2 regions of the Pseudomonas sp. B12(2026) genome follow, and region 1 is predicted to be linked to the other one. Evidence: riboswitches for the same ligand, from Rfam matches in the RefSeq annotation. Region 1 holds a riboswitch; the other holds the start of a gene.
What was found. Region 1 has a riboswitch for cobalamin ahead of btuB (TonB-dependent vitamin B12 receptor). Riboswitches for the same ligand answer to the same signal wherever they lie in the genome.
Positions count from the first base shown of each region.

Region 1 (5,023 bases):
CCACGGCTGCCGCTGGCGCGGCTCTCCGGGTCGAGCAGGCTGGCGTTGGCGTTCCACGTCCAGTCCCGCCACTGGCTGCCCAGTTGCAGCTCGACGCCACGGATGCGCGCCTGGTCGATGTTCTCCGGCGCCTGCAGCGCCGAGTCGTAGGCGATCAGGTCGTCGATCGCCGTGCGGTACAGGTTCACCGCCCAGTGGCCCCAGCCGTGGCGGCCGTCCACGCCGAGCTCCAGGCTGCGCGAGGTTTCCGCGTCGAGGTCGGGGTTGCCGTAGCCGGGGTAGTAGAGCTCGTTGAAGGTCGGCGCCTTGAAGGCCGTGCCGTAGCTGGCGAAGGCGCGCACCGCGTCGGTCAGCGCATAGCCCCAGGCGAGGTTGCCGGTGTTGCGGCTGCCGAACTGCTGGTTGTCGTCGTGACGCAGGCTCAGCTGCCAGTCGTGGCGTCCGGCGCTGCCGAGGTACTGGGCAAAGGTGCCGCGGTTGTCGCGGGAGGTCACCGCGTAGTCGGTGGAGCTGCTCAGCGCGTCCCGCTGCCAGTCGTAGCCGAGGGTCAGGGTCTGGCCGGGCGCCAGTTCCAGGTCGTTCTGCCAGGACGCGGTGTCGCGCCGGCTGTCGAAGCGCGAGTAGAACGCGCCGTCCTGATAGGCGTCGGCGTTGTCCTCGCTGCGCCCGGCGGACAGGCTCACCCGCCAGGGCTCCAGCGGGGCGAAGCGCGCGCGGCCGCCGATCACCCGCTGCACGCCCCGGGTGTAGGCATCGAAGCCCCGGGTGCGGCGGCTGTTCACCGCGTCGAAGTCGTTGTGCGAATCGCTCTGCAACAGGCTGCCGTCCAGCTCCAGGCCGTTGTCGAAGCGATAGCCGGCGCGCAGCGAGCCGGCAAGGTTGCGGTAACCGTCGCTATCCGGCTCATGGCCGCTGGCGCCGTCGGCCCTGGCGTCGATGCCGGCGGTATCCAGGCTGGAGACGCCGAGGGCGAACCAGCCGCGCCCGTCGCTGGCCGAGGCCCCGGCGCTGCCTTCGTAGGTGCCCTGGCTGCCCGCGCCGGCGTAGGCCCAGGGCCTGAAACCCTGCTCCGCCGCCTGGCGGGTGAAGATCTGGATCACCCCGCCGATGGCCTCGGAGCCGTACAGGCTGGAGCGCGGCCCGCGCACCACCTCGATGCGCTCGACCAGTTCCAGCGGCAGGTCCTGCAGCGAGGCGCCGCCGGAGGACACCGAGCCGGCCTTGACGCCATCGATCAGCACCAGCACATGGTCGGATTCGCTGCCGCGCAGGTAGAGGCTGGTGGCCTTGCCGGGCCCGCCGGCGTTGCTCAGGGAGATGCCCGGCAGGCGCCGCAGCAGGTCCGGCACCGACTGCGCCTGGGCGCGTTCGATGTCCGCGCGGTCCAGCACGCCGACCGCAGCGAGGCTCTGCCCGGCGCGTTGCCCGGTGCGGGTGGCGGTCACCAGTTGATCGTCGAGCACCAGCGGCGTGTCGTCCGCCGCCAGGCCGATACAGGAAAAGCCGCCCAGCGCCAGCGCCGTCGGCCAATAGAGGAAATGCTTCACGTGAACTCACTCCGCCGCTCTCACCCGCGCGGCTCTGACCGAAAAAGGCAGGCGGAGGACGGGAACGCCCCGGCAGCGCAGGCCGGCCGGAGCGATCGGCAGCGCCTCCCGCGATGCCATGGCTTGCAGCAGGCCGGTCTCCGGGCTTGCGAGTGGCGCCGTGAGAGGCTCCGGAAACCGCGCCTTCCCATGCCGGTGGCACAGTGGCGAAATGCGGTTCGATGCTCGCTTACCGTTGCGGGGGCAGCGCCGGACTGGTCGACCCGGAGGATCGAATTCACCGGCTTCCCTGTTTCACCCCCGACTTGCGCCGGGGGCACCTGAAGCAGGCGCGCAGCTTAGAGGCTCGCCGCCCGGGGCGTCAATTGAACAGGCTGTCGCGGCCCCCGCCAAAGCCCGCGCCAGAGCGGCCAACAGGTGAAACACAACGCAGCTGGTGGCACCGCAGAAACTCGCTAGAATGCGATGCATGACGACTGCACAACCCGGCCGACTCCAGCTCGATACCCGCTCCAGCCCCCCGCTGATGCACGTCAGCGGCGACTGGACGCTGGCGCATTTCGCCGCGCTGGAGGCCCAGGTCGCCGACGCGCGCCAGGGCGGCCAGCCCGCCGCGCTGGACTTCGGCGACCTCGGCGCGCTCGACACCGCCGGCGCGGCGCTGCTCTCCGACGTCATCGGCGGCGCGCGCATGGGCCAGCTGGAGCAGATCGCCCGCAACCTCTCCGCCGAGCGCCAGGCCCTGCTGCGCGCCGTGGGCGGCGCCATCACCCAGTGCCGGCTGGACGAGCGCAAGCCGCCGCCGGGCAACGCCATCGTCGATGTGCTCGAACGCATCGGCATCGGCTCCGTCATCTTCTGGGGGCATCTGGTCGGCGTGCTCGGCTTCATCGGCCTGACCCTGCAGACCCTGCTGCGCAGCCTGCCGCGCCCGCGCCGCTGGCGCCTCACCTCGCTGGCCGCGCACATGGAGCAGACCGGCCTCAACGCCGTGCCCATCGTCGCCCTGCTCACCTTCATGGTCGGCGCGGTGGTGGCCTTCCTCGGCGCCACGGTGCTGAGGAAGTTCGGCGCGGCGATCTACACCGTCGACCTGGTCGGCTTCTCCTTCCTGCGCGAATTCGGCGTGCTGCTCACCGCCATCCTCCTCGCCGGCCGCACCGCCAGCGCCTTCACCGCGCAGATCGGCTCGATGAAGGCCAACCAGGAGATCGACGCCATCCAGGCCCTGGGCATGGACCCGGTGGAGCTGCTGGTGCTGCCGCGGGTGCTCGCGCTGCTGCTGACCCTGCCGATACTGACCTTCCTGGCGATGCTCTCCGGCATCTTCGGCGGCGGCGTGGTCTGCGCCCTGAGCCTGGACATCTCGCCGCGCCTGTTCCTCTACATGCTGCAGAACGACATCGCCGTGCAGCACTTCCTGGTCGGCATCGTCAAGGCGCCGGTGTTCGCCTTCATCATCGCCGTGATCGGCTGCCTGGAAGGCTTCCGCGTCAGCGGCAGCGCGCAGTCGGTGGGCGAGCACACCACCTCCGCGGTGGTCCAGTCGATCTTCGTGGTGATCCTGCTGGACGCGGTGTTCGCGCTGTTCTTCATGGAGATGGGCTGGTGAGCGAACCGATCATCGCCGTCCGCGACCTGGCCAACCGCTTCGGCACCCACGCCGTGCACGAGCACCTCGACCTCGACGTGATGAAGGGCGAAATCCTCGGCGTGGTCGGCGGCTCTGGCACCGGCAAGTCCGTGCTGCTGCGCAGCATCATCGGCCTGCGCCAGCCCAGCGAAGGCAGCGTGCAGGTGTTCGGGCAGAACCTGCAGGCGCTGGCGCCGCAGCGACGCTCGCAGCTGGAGCGGCGCTTCGGCGTGCTGTTCCAGAACGGCGCGCTGTTCTCCTCGCTGACGGTCAGCGAGAACATCTGCCTGCCGCTGATCGAGCACGCCCGGCTGTCGCGCAACGACGCCGAATTCATGGCCAAGGTGAAGATTTCCCTCGCCGGCCTGCCGCCGGATGCCGGCGCCAAGTACCCGGCCGAGCTGTCCGGCGGCATGGTCAAGCGCGCCGCCCTGGCCCGCGCCCTGGCGCTGGACCCGGACATCCTGTTCCTCGACGAGCCCACCGCCGGCCTCGACCCCATCGGCGCGGCGGCCTTCGACCAACTCATCCTGACCCTTCGCGACGCCTTCGGCCTCACCGTGTTCCTGGTCACCCACGACCTGGACACCCTCTACACCATCTGCGACCGCGTCGCCGTGCTCTCGCAGAAGCGCGTGCTGGTGGTCGGCCCGCTGGAGCAGGTCGCCGGGACCGACGACGCCTGGGTCCGGGAATACTTCCACGGCCCCCGTGGCCGCGCCGCACAGCAGGCCACGCAGCCCCTGCGGGAGGAAAACTGACATGGAAACCCGCGCCCATCACGTGCTGATCGGCCTCTTCACCCTGATCGTCTCCATCGGCGCGCTGCTCTTCGCGCTGTGGCTGGCGCAGTCGACCAACGACCAGAAATACAAGTTCTACGACGTGATCTTCAACGAGGCGGTGACCGGTCTCTCCGAGGGCGGCACCGTGCAGTACAGCGGCATCCGCGTCGGCGACGTGGTGTTCCTGCGCCTGGACCCGAACGACCCGCGCAAGGTCCGCGCGCGCATCCGCGTCTTCGAGAGCACGCCGATCCGCGAGGACACCCGCGCCAAGCTGGCGCTCACCGGGGTCACCGGCCAGGCCATCATCCAGCTCTCCAGCGCCGCCCAGGACAGCCCGCCGCTGGTCAGCACGGAAGGCAACATTCCGGTGATCAAGACCATCCCCTCGCCGCTGGCGAAGTTCCTCGCCAACGGCGAAGACATCGCCACCAACGTCAACACCCTGCTCACCAACGCCAGCCGCCTGTTCTCCGAGGAAAACGTCGAGCACATCAGCCGCACCCTCGACCACATCGACCAGGCCAGCAGCGTGATCGCCGAACAGCGCGACGACATCCGCCAGACCGTCAAGGAACTGGCCGCCGCCAGCCAGCAGGCGCGCATCACCCTGGCCAACGCCAGCGCGCTGCTCGAACGCGCCAACCAGACCCTCGGCACGCGCGGCCAGAGCATCCTCGACGACACCCAGAAGACCCTGGCCGCCCTGCGCGCCAGCAGCGAGCGGGTCGAACGACTGCTCGGCAACAACTACGACTCGGTGAACGGCGGCCTGAACGGACTGGGCGAAATCGGCCCGGCGGTGCGCGAACTGCGCGCCACCCTGGAGGACCTGCGCGGCGTCACCCGCCGCCTGCAGGAAAACCCCACCGGCTACCTGCTCGGCCGCGAACGCAACAAGGAGTTCCAGCCATGACCGCCCTTCCCCGCCTGCTCGGCATCGCCGCCCTGCTCGGCCTGCTCGGCGCCTGCTCGATCCTTCCGGAAGCGGAAACCCCGGACGTCTACCTGCTGCCGGCGACCCAGCAGCCGGCGCGCGGCAACGCGGCGGTGGACTG
Region 1 covers NZ_CM173430.1:4,326,124-4,331,146, forward strand. The annotation lists gene btuB (TonB-dependent vitamin B12 receptor) at 1-1,547, opposite strand, end outside; cobalamin riboswitch at 1,662-1,886, opposite strand; gene AC3B6A_RS20090 (ABC transporter permease) at 2,008-3,159, shown strand; gene AC3B6A_RS20095 (ABC transporter ATP-binding protein) at 3,156-3,941, shown strand; gene AC3B6A_RS20100 (MlaD family protein) at 3,943-4,881, shown strand; gene AC3B6A_RS20105 (ABC-type transport auxiliary lipoprotein family protein) at 4,878-5,023, shown strand, end outside.

Region 2 (5,023 bases), 2.3 Mb from region 1:
GGCGGCCTTGGGCAGGATGTCGCCGAGGGTGCCGGTGACCTGGTCCTGGTCCGGCCAGCTGGCGCGGTGGATCACCGCGACCGGGCAGTCGGCGCCGTAATGCGGCAGCAGCTCGGCGACGATCGACGCCAGCTGGCCGACGCCCAGGTGGATCGCCAGGGTGGCGCGGTGCTGCGCCAGCTCGGCGAGGGACTCGCCCTCGGGCATCCGCGTCCGGCTTGCGTAGCGGGTCAGGATCAGCGTCTGGGAAATATCCGGCAGGGTCAGTTCGCAACCGAGGATCGCCGCGCAGGCCGAGGTGGCGGTGACGCCGGGCACGATCTCGTAGGGAATGCCGCGTTCGCGCAGGTGGCGGATCTGCTCGCCGATGGCGCCGTACAGCGACGGGTCGCCGGAGTGCACCCGCGCCACGTCCCGGCCCTCGGCGTGGGCCTGCGCCAGCAGCGCGACGATCTCGTCCAGATGCAGCTCGGCGGTGTTCACCACGCGTTCGGCGCTGTGCCCTTCCAGCACCGCCGGCGGCACCAGCGAGCCGGCGTAGAGGATCACCGGACAGGCACGGATAAGCCGCTGGCCCTTGACCGTGATGAGCTCCGGATCGCCGGGGCCGGCGCCGATGAAGTAGACCGTCATGGCTGTTCCTGTTCGGGTGCATCGGGGATGAAGGCCAGCGCGCAGGTAGCCTGGTCGCTGCGGCGCTTGCCCACCAGCAGCCGCGCTGGCGCGCCGCCCTGGGCTTCGGCCTGCAGCAGCGCCGCGGCTTCGGCGACGCTGGCGCTGCCGGTGGCCGTGCGCACCGCCTCCGATGGCTCGCCGAGGCGCTTCTCGCAGGCCGCCAGCTGTTGCGGGGTGAACAGCGCCAGCGGCAGGTCCAGCGCGGCGGCCAGGGCGCTCAGCCCTTCTTCGTCGGCCTTCAGCGTGGCGCTGGCCAGCGCGGTGAGATTCGACTCGTCGAGCCCGGCTTCCGCCAGGGTGTCCCGTAGCAGCGCGCGCAATTCATCGAGCGGGCAGCCCCGGCGGCAACCGAGGCCGGCAACCAGCGTCATGATCAGTCTCCTGAAATGGCCTCTGAAAATGAAAACCCCGCAGGCGGCAGGGCCGGCTGCGGGGTGGAGCATAGCGCCGGAATCAGGCCGACGGTGCGAAGCGGCGGAACAACCAGACGGACACGACGCCCAGGGCCGCCCAGAACACCGCGTTGGTGAGCAGCGAGGCGACGACGAACTCCCGGGCGAGGCTTTCCGGCGCGAGGCTGGCATGCACCTCCGGCTGCGGCGCGCCGACCAGGTGCGGCACCACCAGCAGCGCCAGGCCCACGCCGCGCAGCAGCCAGGCGCGGCTGAACACCAGCAGCGCGAGGCCGGCGGCGGTGGCGGCGGCGGTGCCGATCCACCAGCCCTGCCGCAGGCCCAGGTCGGCGGCGGCGGTGCCGGGCACTTCCGGCGGCAGGCCGAGGGATGGCGCCAGGGTGAACACGGCGAAACCGGCGAGGCCCCAGAGCAGGCCCTCGGAGGTCCTGCCCGGCTCGCGCAGGGTGAACAGGCCGGCCAGCATCAGGGCGAAGCCCACCGCGACCACCAGGTTGCCGCCGGTGGTGGAGAGGATGCGCTGCCAGCCGTCTTCCGGCTCCCAGGCCTGCGTGTCGTGGTGGTGGCCGGCGGCGGCGCCTTCGGCGTGCTCGTGGCTGTGCTCGGCCACGGGTTCGGCCTGCTCGTAGGTCTCCGCCTTGAGGATCAGCGGGGACACCCACAGCAACTGGACCACGGTCAGCACCAGCGCCGCGATCAGGCCGGCGAACCCGGCGGTCCGGGCGATACGTTTGATCATTTTTCTTCTCCGCACTCTCGGGCCGCACGGGGCAGGCGAAGCGACGCCGCGACCGCCTCGAACGGGCAGTCAGGGACGCTTCAATTCAGCCGGCCGACGCGCAGCCGATTGGATTCAGGGCCGCATCAGTGGCAGGGGAAGCCGGCGCTATGGCGAGTGTCATGCGCGGCGTTGTGCACCGCCTCCAGGTGCGAGAAGCCGGCGAAGTACACCAGCAACGCACCGAGCAGGCTGGCGCCGACGGCCAGGGCGATGCGCTTGGAAAGGGGGATGGAAGTGCTCGACGCGTGCGTCAGGGTGCTGCTGGACATGAACGTTCCCTCTGAAAGCTGAGTAGAGAACGCAGAGGTTGAACGCATTCGAACGCGCCGGAACCGGTCGCGCCACGGCCTGCGCCCGCCCACCGCGGGTTTGCCAAAAACGAAGGATTCCAGGCCGGTCTCCGGGCTTGCGACGCCAACCGGAAACTCCGGCCGGGCGGGTCAGCCTTCCCATGCCTTGGCACAGTGGCTACTGACGACCCTCGATGCGCTTACCGTTGCGGGGGCAGCGCCGGACTGGTCCTTGCGGACGCACCGGCTTCCCGTTTCACCTCGCGCACGTCGGCGCGAGACACCTGAAACCGCGCTAGCTGACCACGGCGGCCGGCAGGCGTCAACCGATCCCCGGCGATTGACCGCCTGGCCTGCGCTGCGTAGCCTTCTGGGCTTCGAGGTTCTCCGGCGCTGGCCGGAGCTAAGAGGGAACGTGGAAATCTTCGGATGCGCCACGGCTGCCCCCGCAACTGTGAACAGCCTGTCTCTTCATGTGCCACTGCCGATTCGGGCGGGAAGGCGAAGGGATAACAAGCGGCTGTGAGCCAGGAGACCTGCCTCGTGACTGGTTTTCGATCTGCTGCGCGTCGGCATAACGGCGTTAAAAATCGGCTCGAGATGCTCATTTGCTAAAGCAAACTCCGCTCTCTCGCCGCTTTTTGCCTTGTTCTGCTCTAGCTCGCGAGATCCGGAACCGGTTTGTTCTCTACACGACAACCGGGCGGGGTGATCCGGTGGCGACCTTCGTTGCGCGGCGAACCCGCGCGCGCGCCCTTCATCCGCCTTCCAACTTCCGCTTGCGAGGCGCGCATGAAAACCCTGGCCAAACTCCCCGTCACCATCGTCACCGGCTTCCTCGGCGCCGGTAAGACCACCCTGCTCCGCCACATGCTCGACAATGCGCAAGGCCGCCGCATCGCGGTGATCGTCAACGAATTCGGCGAGCTGGGCATCGACGGCGACATCCTCAAGCAGTGCGCCATCGGTTGCAGCGAGGAAGAAGCCGCCGGCCGCGTCTTCGAGCTGGCCAACGGCTGCCTGTGCTGCACCGTGCAGGAAGAGTTCTTCCCGGTGATGCGCGAGCTGGTGGCGCGCCGCGGCGACCTCGACCAGATCCTCGTCGAGACCTCCGGCCTGGCCCTGCCCAAGCCGCTGGTGCAGGCCTTCCAGTGGCCGGAAATCCGCAACGCCTGCACCGTCGATGCGGTGATCACCGTGGTCGACAGCCCGGCCGTGGCCGCCGGCACCTTCGCCGCCCATCCCGAGCAGGTCGACCAGCAGCGCCAGCAGGACCCGAACCTCGACCACGAATCGCCGCTGCACGAACTCTTCGAAGACCAGTTGGCCAGCGCCGACCTGGTGGTGCTGAACAAGGCCGACCTGCTCGACGCCGAGGCGCTGGCCCGGGTGCGCGCCGAGGTCGCCGAGGAGCTGCCGCCGGCGGTGAAGATCGTCGAGGCCAGCGCCGGCCAGCTGCCGCTTTCCGTGCTGCTGGGGCTGAACGCCGAGGCCGAGCTGCACATCGACAGCCGCCCGACCCACCACGACCATGAAGGGCACGAAGACCACGATCACGACGAGTTCGACTCCTTCCACGTCGACCTGCCGGAAGTGGAAGAACGCGCCCTGCTCGACACGCTGAACGCGCTGGTCGAGCGCCACGCCATCCTGCGCATCAAGGGCTTCGTGGCCATCCCCGGCAAGCCCATGCGCCTGCTGGTGCAGGGCGTCGGCAAGCGCTTCGACAAGCATTTCGACCGCGCCTGGCGCGGCGACGAAACCCGCGCCACGCGCCTGGTGGTGATCGGCCAGGAGCTGGACCAGGCCGCCATCGCCAACGCGCTGCGCACCGCCCTGGCGTGATTGCGTAGGGTGGCGTGGAGCGCAGCGATAGCCACCACCGATGATGGGCATCGCAGGCTCCACCCATCCTACGACCATGCCAATCCCCTGCAGGAGCGAGCTTGCTCGCGAACGGCCCCGCAGCGGGGTTTGGTTCGCGAGCAAGCTCGCTCCTACGAAGAGCCACTACCGAGCAAACCCATGCACCTGCTGCGCACCCAACCCGGCGGCTTCGTCCCCGACGACGGCATCGCCCACCTGGCCCAGACGCCCGCCGAGCTGGTGATCCTCTGCAGCGGCGACTCGCACCTCGCGCTGCTCGCCGAGGCCGCCCGCGGGCTGCCGGCGGACTACCCGAGCCTGCGCCTGGCCAATCCCATGCAGTTGCAGAACCACGCCTCGGTGGACCTCTACGTCGACGAGGTGCTGCGGCACGCCAGGGTCATCCTGATCTCGGTGCACGGCGGCGTCGGCTACTGGCGCTACGGCATGGAGCAACTGGCGGCGCTGGCCGAGCGCGGCGCCACGCTGATCGCGGTGCCCGGTGACGACAAGCCCGACCCCGAACTCACCGCCCTGAGCAACGTCCCGCCAGCGGACGCCGAACGGCTCTGGCAGTACCTGCGCCAGGGCGGCATGGGCAACGCCCGGCAGTTCTTCGCCTGCCTCGCCAACCGCCACCTGCAACGCGACTATGCCTGGAGCGAACCGCAGACGCTGCCGCGCGTGGCGCTCCATCACCCACAAGCCGGCAGCTGCGACCTCGCCCGCTGGCAGGCCGACTGGAACGCGGACTGGCCCGTCGCCGCGCTGCTGCTCTACCGCACGCACCTGCAGGCGGCGAACACCGGCTTCATCGACACCTTCTGCGAACGCCTCCGGCTCCAGGGCATCAACCCGCTGCCCATCGCCGTGGCTAGCCTCAAGGAAGCCGCCTGCCTGGACGCGGTGGAAAACCTGCTGGAGGCCGCCGACGCCGAGCTGATCATTAACACCACCGGCTTCGCCCAGTCCAACCCGGAAGCGCCGCAGGAGCGGCC
Region 2 covers NZ_CM173430.1:682,388-687,410, reverse strand. The annotation lists gene cobM (precorrin-4 C(11)-methyltransferase) at 1-633, opposite strand, end outside; gene AC3B6A_RS03260 (cobalamin biosynthesis protein) at 630-1,046, opposite strand; gene AC3B6A_RS03255 (CbtA family protein) at 1,129-1,827, opposite strand; gene AC3B6A_RS03250 (CbtB domain-containing protein) at 1,953-2,138, opposite strand; cobalamin riboswitch at 2,244-2,462, opposite strand; cobalamin riboswitch at 2,523-2,717, shown strand; gene cobW (cobalamin biosynthesis protein CobW) at 2,952-4,004, shown strand; gene cobN (cobaltochelatase subunit CobN) at 4,185-5,023, shown strand, end outside.
Region 2: it holds a riboswitch for cobalamin, as region 1 does, so the genes downstream of both, cobW (cobalamin biosynthesis protein CobW) here and btuB (TonB-dependent vitamin B12 receptor) in region 1, are expected to answer to the same signal.